One region of the Oceanimonas pelagia genome, then DNA from elsewhere that is predicted to be linked to it. Evidence: predicted binding sites of a transcription regulator. Region 1 holds the regulator's gene; the other holds the start of a gene.
The links. Region 1 encodes sigma-54, which starts transcription at its own class of promoters, with help from an activator protein. Its sites were predicted from a motif close to TGGCACNGTTTTNGCTT; they were not measured.
Positions count from the first base shown of each region.

Region 2: the regulator sigma-54 is predicted to act here: its motif matches at 1,565-1,581, upstream of glnA (glutamate--ammonia ligase).

Region 1 covers NZ_CP118224.1:2,876,444-2,880,469, reverse strand. Annotated here, with positions in the region: gene ptsN (PTS IIA-like nitrogen regulatory protein PtsN) at 1-353, opposite strand, end outside; gene hpf (ribosome hibernation promoting factor) at 356-643, opposite strand; gene PU634_RS13820 (RNA polymerase factor sigma-54) at 668-2,104, opposite strand; gene lptB (LPS export ABC transporter ATP-binding protein) at 2,147-2,872, opposite strand; gene lptA (lipopolysaccharide transport periplasmic protein LptA) at 2,875-3,396, opposite strand; gene lptC (LPS export ABC transporter periplasmic protein LptC) at 3,365-3,913, opposite strand; gene kdsC (3-deoxy-manno-octulosonate-8-phosphatase KdsC) at 3,910-4,026, opposite strand, start outside.
Region 2 covers NZ_CP118224.1:3,400,974-3,404,999, reverse strand. Annotated here, with positions in the region: gene typA (translational GTPase TypA) at 1-1,130, opposite strand, end outside; gene glnA (glutamate--ammonia ligase) at 1,648-3,057, shown strand; one part of gene PU634_RS16270 (IS3 family transposase) at 3,216-3,507, shown strand; one part of gene PU634_RS16270 (IS3 family transposase) at 3,507-4,026, shown strand, end outside.

The DNA of each region.
Region 1 (4,026 bases):
AGCGACAGGGTTTTCAGGTGCTGCTTGCATTCCTGCTCCGGCACCAGCAGGGCAAACACCAGGCCGACCGGCTGATTGTCGATGGCGTCGAACTCCACCGGCTCGGCAAAGGTGAGCAAAACGGCCGTCGCCTTGTTGTCGTTGCCGATGCGGCCGTGGGGAATGGCGATACCGTTGCCAATGCCGGTACTGCCCATTTTTTCCCGGGCCAGCAGACAGTCAAAAAGCGGCTGGCTGCCGATGTGGAGATGTTCGGCAGCCAGCTCGCTGATGATTTCCAGAGCACGTTTTTTGCTCGTGCAGGGAACCGCACTGCGCGTGCAGCCCCTGCTCAGTATGTCGGCGACTTCCATGGTTATTTTTGCTTGAGCTTCTCTTTGTGTTTGATGATCTGACGATCCAGCTTGTCGATGAGGCCATCGATGGCGGCATACATGTTTTCGTGCTGGGCGTTGGCAAACAGCTCGCCGCCGCTCACATGCAGCTTGGCCTCGGCGATTTGCTGCATTTTTTCCACATTGAGGATGACGTGCGCATTGGTGATGTGATCGAAATGGCGTTCCAGCCGGGAAAACTTGCTGTTTACATAATCACGGAGTGCATCGGTGATTTCGACATGGTGTCCGGTCAGGTTGATTTGCATAACGTCTTCCTTCTGTCGTTGCCTTTAAACCAGGCGTTTGCGCTGATTGGAAGGGGGAATGGCCAGTGACTCCCTGTACTTGGCGATGGTTCGCCTGGCCACCTGAATCCCCTGGTCGGCCAGCAACTGGGCGATTTTGCTGTCGCTCAGCGGCTTGGCCGGGTTTTCCGCCCCGACCAGTTTCTTGATCAGGGCGCGAATTGCCGTGGAAGAACACTCACCGCCATCGTCGGTGCCCACATGGCTGGAGAAGAAATACTTGAGTTCAAACACGCCTCTGGGAGTGTGCATGAACTTCTGGGTGGTCACCCGGGAGATGGTGGACTCGTGCATCTCCACCGCTTCGGCCACATGGTTCAGCACCATGGGCTTCATGGCCTCTTCTCCATGCTCAAAGAATGCCTGTTGTTGTTCAACAATACAATTGGCAACCTTGAGCAGCGTCTCATTTCGGCTTTCAAGGCTTTTGAGAAACCACTTGGCGTCCTGCAGGTGGTTGCGGATAAACTGGCCGTCCTCGCTGTTGCGGGGCTTGCTGGCCAGGGCCGCATAGGTCTGGTTGAGGCGTATTTTGGGCATGGCCTCGGGGTTGAGCTCCGCCACCCAGACGCCGCTGCGTTTGGTGACCACCACATCGGGGATCACGTATTCGGAATCGCCCTGAATGATACTGCTGCCGGGTCTGGGTTCGAGCTGCTGAATGAGTGCCAGCACCTCACGCAGTTCGTCTTCCTTGAGTTTGGTCTTGCGCTGCAGGCTGCGGTAGTCCCGGTTGCCGAGCAGGTCCATGTGCTGGGCCAGCAGATTGCGGGCCTCGGCCAGCCAGGGCGTGTCGGGGGGAAACTGCTCGAGCTGAATGCTCAGGCACTCCTGCACGCTGCGGGCGGCCACGCCGATGGGGTCGAAGTGCTGAATGCGCTTGAGTACCGCTTCCACCTCATCGGCCTCGATGCCCAGCTCCTCCGCCGATACCGCCTGCAGCAGGTCATCGATGCTGGCGGTGAGGTAGCCGGCGTCGTCCACGGCGTCGATAATGGCCAGGGCAATGGCCTGATCGGTGTCGCTGAAGGGGGTCAGGTTCATCTGCCAGGTCAGGTAATCCTGCAGGCTCTCGGTGGTTTCGCCCTGGTAGACGGTGTCTTCCAGCCCTTCCGGCAGGCCCGCGCCGCCGCTGACCGGAGAGGCGGTGTACACCTCTTCCCAGCTGGTGTCCATGGGCAGCTCTTCGGACAGCTGGTTGCGCTCCATGGCGGTGTCGGAGGCCATCTGCTCTTCGTTGCGGTTGTCGTCAACCCTGATGCTGTCCGGCTCTTCCTGCTCCAGCAGGGGATTGCTGTCCAGTGCCATCTGGATTTCCTGTTGCAGTTCCATGCTGGACAGTTGCAGCAGGCGAATGGCCTGTTGCAACTGGGGGGTCATGGTCAGCTGCTGGCCCAGGCGTAACTGAAGAGTTGGCTTCATTTCGTTGCAGCATCCTTCCTGATAAACCGCATTGCGGTGCCGTCAAAGGCTGAATTGTTCGCCGAGATAGACCTTTTTGACCTGTTCATTGGCCAGGATTTCCGCCGGCGTGCCGGCGGCGATGCGGTGGCCATGACTGACAATATAGGCTTTTTCGCACACGTCCAGGGTTTCGCGTACGTTGTGGTCGGTGATCAGCACACCCAGGCCCCGATCCTTCAGGTGCAGAATGATCTTCTTGATGTCTATCACAGAAATGGGATCCACACCGGCAAAGGGCTCGTCGAGCAGAATAAAGCGTGGATCTGCCGCCAGCGCCCGGGCGATCTCCACCCGCCGGCGCTCGCCGCCGGACAGGCTCATGCCCAGGCTGTCGCGAATGTGGGTGATGTTGAACTCTTCCAGCAGCTGTTCCATTTTCTCGTTACGGCCGTCGGCGTTGAGATCCTTGCGGGTCTGCAATACCGCCATCAGGTTGTCGGCCACGCTCAGGCGGCGGAAAATGGACGCCTCCTGAGGCAGGTAGCCAATGCCGGCGCGGGCGCGCGCGTGCATGGGCTCGTGGCTGATGTCCTGGCCGTCTATGGTGATGCTGCCCGCATCCCGTTGCACCAGGCCCACTATCATGTAAAAGGAAGTGGTCTTGCCGGCGCCGTTGGGGCCGAGCAGGCCCACGATCTGGCCGGTGTTGACGGTCAGGCTGACGTCGGCCACCACCTTGCGGCCCTTGTAGCTTTTCTGCAGCCCACGCGCTTTCAGTATCGCCATGCTCAGTTGTTATCCTGCTTGTCGAACTCCTGCACCTGGTCGGGCAGGAAGATGGTGGTGACCCTGTCCTTGCCGCCCTGGCTTTCGGCTTCCATCTGTTCCTTGTCGATAAAGTAGCGAATGCGGTAGCCGGTGACGATATTGTCGTTCTGCTTGAGCTTGGCGTCCCGGATCAGGGTGATGGTACGGGCACGCATGTCGTAGTGAATTTCCCGGGCCTCGGCATGCACCGGCTTGCCGTTGTTGAGGATCTGCTCATAGGTGGCCGGGCTGCCCTTGGCGGTCATCGACTGCAGGCCCTGCTCGTTGCGGATCACCACCAGCTCGTTGGCACGCACGTCTATACTGCCCTGCTTGACCACCACCTTGTCGATAAAGGTGACCTTGTTGTCGGCCAGCTCTACCAGCTGACGGCCGGCGTCTATGGTCACCGGCTGGCGAAAGTCGCTGTCTCTGGCCTGTGCCTGACCCAGGCCCAGCAGGCCGCCAAGACTAAGGATTGAAATAAGTTGCCCGGGTTTCATTCAGTAATTCCACCGTTTGTTGATCCAGCTTGCCTCGCAGGCCCGTGCCTTCCGCCTGGTATTGCGGGCTTTCCAGCCGCACTCTCTGGTTGGAGCGCAGTCGATTGTTGATAAAGTCCATTTCCAGATATTCGGTGGTCAGGGTTTCCACCAGGGCATCCGGTTGCAGCCCCTTGCCCACCACGTTGCCGGTCAGCACGGCGTTGTCGCCGGTGTTGATGGTGCCGTTATTTCCGCTCAGCCGCCACTGGGGCCGGCCGTCGGGGGAATAAAGCAAGATAACAGGTTTTTTCATCAGGGTCATGGACAGGGATTCGTAGTACTCCGCGTGCTCCGCCTGCATGCCCCGGTAGGGCAGCCCCAACCGGTTATACTGCACGCTGGTGAGGTTGGTGGCGACGAAGTCCGGCTGAAAATCCTGCTCGCTGGCGGGCGCATTGCGGTCGGTGCCAAACCATTGCCAGGTGGCCAGGGCCACCACGAACAGGCCGCCAAACAGCCAGGTCTGGCGGCTCATACGCTCATGCCCTCGGCCTGATCCAGCAGGCCACGGGCATCGAGCAGCAGATCGCACAGTTCACGTACCGCGCCGTGTCCTCCCGGAGTGCGGGTGGTGTAGCCGGCCCGCTG
Region 2 (4,026 bases), 520 kb from region 1:
AGAATGCCCAGATGCAGTTCGCCCCGGCCGGACACACGGAACTTGTCGGGATCACCGGTTTCTTCCACCCGCAGCGCCACGTTGTGCACCAGCTCCTGCTTCAGACGCTCCAGAATGTTGCGTGACGTCACGAACTTGCCATCCTGGCCGGCAAAGGGCGAGGTGTTGACCTGGAAGGTCATGGTCACGGTGGGCTCGTCCACCGACAGCGGCGGCAGGGCTTCCACGGCACCGGCGGCACACACGGTGTCGGAGATTTTCAGCTCGCCCAGGCCGGTAATGGCCACGATGTCGCCGGCGTTGCCTTCGGCCACATCATGACGCTTGAGCCCCAGGTAACCCATGACCTGACCGACCTTGCCGTTACGGGTCTTGCCGTCGGCGCCAATCACGGTGACCTGCTGGTTCACCTTGACGGTGCCGCGCTTGATGCGGCCAATGCCGATAACGCCCACATAGGAGGAGTAGTCGAGCTGGGAGATCTGCATCTGCAGCGGGCCATCCAGATCCGCATCGGGCGCCGGTACCTGATCCACTATGGTCTGGAACAGGGCGGTCATGTCCTCGGCCGGTTCATCGGCGTCGAGCGAAGCCCAGCCATTCAGGCCGGAGGCGTATACCACCTGGAAATCGAGCTGGTCATCGGTGGCGCCCAGGTTGTCGAACAGGTCAAACACCTGATCCATCACCCAGTCGGGACGGGCGCCGGGCTTGTCCACCTTGTTGATGATCACGATGGGCTTGAGCCCCTGGGCAAAGGCCTTCTGGGTCACAAAGCGGGTTTGCGGCATGGGGCCTTCCTGCGCGTCCACCAGCAGCAGCACCGAGTCCACCATGGACATCACCCGCTCCACCTCACCGCCGAAGTCGGCGTGTCCGGGGGTGTCCACGATGTTGATGCGGTATTCCTGGCCCTCGGGCGAGGTCCAGCGAATGGCGGTGTTCTTGGCCAGAATGGTGATGCCGCGCTCACGCTCGATGTCGTTGGAGTCCATGACCCGCTCTTCGGCTTCACCGCGGCTTTCCAGGGTGCCGGACTGCTGCAGCAGCTTGTCGACCAGGGTGGTCTTACCGTGGTCAACGTGCGCGATGATGGCAATGTTTCTCAAGTTATTGATTTCAGATGACATTAATTTCTTTCGCTCGCATATTTTCGAGGCGGGCGCCCGCCGGCGCGGCCGCTCTCATGAGGGGTCCGTCGCCAGGGTTGCAGCGGAACCAAATAAAAAGGGCTGGAAATTGTACACGCTTTAGCCGCTTCAACATATTAATTTATTGTGTTTCCTGCCGGCAGGGCCAACGGGGGCCGAATGCAAGCCCACGGGGCGCGGCAGACGCCCGCCGCAAATTAAAAGGATCCGGACCGATCCTTCCGTCCGGCTTGAATGATATTATGCGCTGAAGCCACGGCCGGCTGCGGACGCCGAACACCCTGCACCTTGATGGCGCGCACAACACACGGTGCACCAAAAGGATTCAGGGTTGCACCACACTGGTGCGCACACAGTGGGAGCAGTTCGCCTTCCTGCGGTTAATTCGCTTTAATAACAGCGCGTTACCAACATGGCACGGTTTTAGCTTAGTAAATGGCAACTGATGAATTTGTTCATCAGACCCTGGGATGCTTATTTTTGGAGGTCGAAATCCATGTCAATCGAAACCGTAATGGACATGATCAAGGAACACGATGTCAAATTCGTCGATCTGCGTTTTACCGATATCAAGGGTAAAGAGCAGCACATCAGCCTTCCGGTCAACCAAATCAACGATGACTTTTTTGAAGAAGGCAAGATGTTTGACGGCTCATCCATGACCGCATGGAAGACCATTCACGAGTCCGACATGGTGCTGATGCCCGATCCGTCCACCGCCGTAATGGACCCCTTTACCGAAGACGCCACCCTGAACATTCGCTGTGACGTGCTCGAGCCCGCCACCATGCAGGGTTACGACCGGGATCCGCGCTCCATCGCCCGCCGCGCCGAGGAATACCTGGTGTCCACCGGCATTGCCGACACCGTGCTGATCGGCCCCGAGCCGGAATTCTTCATGTTCGACGACGTGCGCTTCCACACCGACATGTCCGGCAGCTTCTTCAAGGTTGATGACTCCGAGGCAAAATGGAACTCCGGTCGCGACTACGCCGAAGGCAACAAGGGCCACCGTCCGGGCGTGAAGGGCGGTTACTTCCCGGTAGCTCCCATCGACTCTTCCCACGACATTCGCTCCGCCATGTGTCTGATCATGGAAGAAATGGGCCTGGTGGTTGAAGCTCACCACCACGAAGTGGCCACCGCCGGTCAGAACGAAATTGCCTGCAAATTCAACACCCTGACCAAGAAGGCCGACGAAATCCAGATCTACAAGTATGTGGTTCACAACGTCGCCCACGCCTTCAACAAGACCGCCACCTTCATGCCCAAGCCGCTGGTGGGCGACAATGGTTCCGGCATGCACGTGCACCAGTCCCTGGGCAAGAACGGTGAAAACCTGTTCGCCGGCGACCTGTACGGCGGCCTGTCCGAACTGGCGCTGTACTACATTGGCGGTATCATCAAGCACGCCCGTGCCCTGAACGCCATCACCAACCCGTCCACCAACTCCTATCGCCGTCTGGTGCCCGGTTTTGAAGCGCCGGTGATGCTGGCCTACTCCGCCCGCAACCGCTCCGCCTCCATTCGGATTCCGCTGGTTGGTTCGCCCAAGGCCCGCCGCATCGAGACCCGCTTCCCGGATCCGGCCGCCAACCCCTATCTGTGCTTTGCGGCCCTGCTGATGGCCGGCCTGGACGGCATTCAGAACAAGATCCACCCGGGCGATGCCATGGACAAGGATCTGTACGATCTGCCGGCCGAAGAAGCCGCCGAAATCCCGACCGTGGCCACCTCGCTGGACGACGCCCTGAACAACCTGGACCAGGACCGCGAGTTCCTGACCCGTGGCGGCGTGTTCTCCGACGAGTTTATCGACGCCTACATCAAGTACAAGCGCAAGGAAGCCGAGACCATCAACATGGCCGTGCATCCGCTGGAGTTTGACCTGTACTACTCCGTGTAAGCTGGTAGCGATACGCTGAACGTCAAAGGGCCCGTGCAAACGGGCCTTTTTTGTTTTTGAATAGTGAGGTGACAGAGGTGAGGAGTGAGGAGATCCAACTCCCCCCTCACTGGACTGGCCCGAGAAAAGTAGACACCTTCATTAGATGAGAAGGTGTTATGAAATACAAACCCCACCGTCGCTTTAGCGATGCATTCAAACGTGAGGCCGTCGAGGCCTCGCTCTCCACCACAGAGACACAAGCTCAGCTTGCTGGCAGACTTGGGATCCATCCTAACCAATTGAGTCGCTGGCGTAGAGAGTGGAGCATGACCAAGAAATCATCCGACAAAGCCGTTGAAAACACCGGACCAGAAAAAAGCCTGCAGGAGCTGGAGCGCGAGGTAGCTCGGCTGAAGAAGCAGCTTGAGCGGAAAGAGCTGGAGAACGAAATCCTAAAAAAGGCGCAAGAGTACTTCGCCAAGCACGGCAAGTAAGGTTTGCCTTTATCGAGGCCCACCGAAGTCAACGCTGGCGGGTCTCGATAATGTGTGAAGTACTCGACGTGTCACGAGCGGGATATTATCGCTGGCGAACACGTCAACACTCTCCGGGGGCGCGTGCCATCGAGCGACGGACGCTGAACACCTTCCTGCTCGAGCGAGCCAGGCAACTGAAGAATGTGCCGGGTTATCGCAAGCTGTGGCTGGAAGCACGGGATGCCGGGTTCTGCTGCGGCAAGAACCAGGTTCAGCGCTTGCTGAGAGACGCTGGTTATCGTTCATGCACGGCTCCTAAAGCAGGATATCAAAAGCCAACATCGTCCTTGCCTGTGTTACCGAATCTGTTGAATCGCCAGTTCTCGGTGGGTTCAGCGAACCGAGTTTGGGTATCAGATATCACCCAAATCCGGTGCAGTGAAGGCTGGCTCTACATCGCAGCAGTCCTAGACCTGGGCACACGCCGCGTGGTGGGCCGAGCCATGGGTGC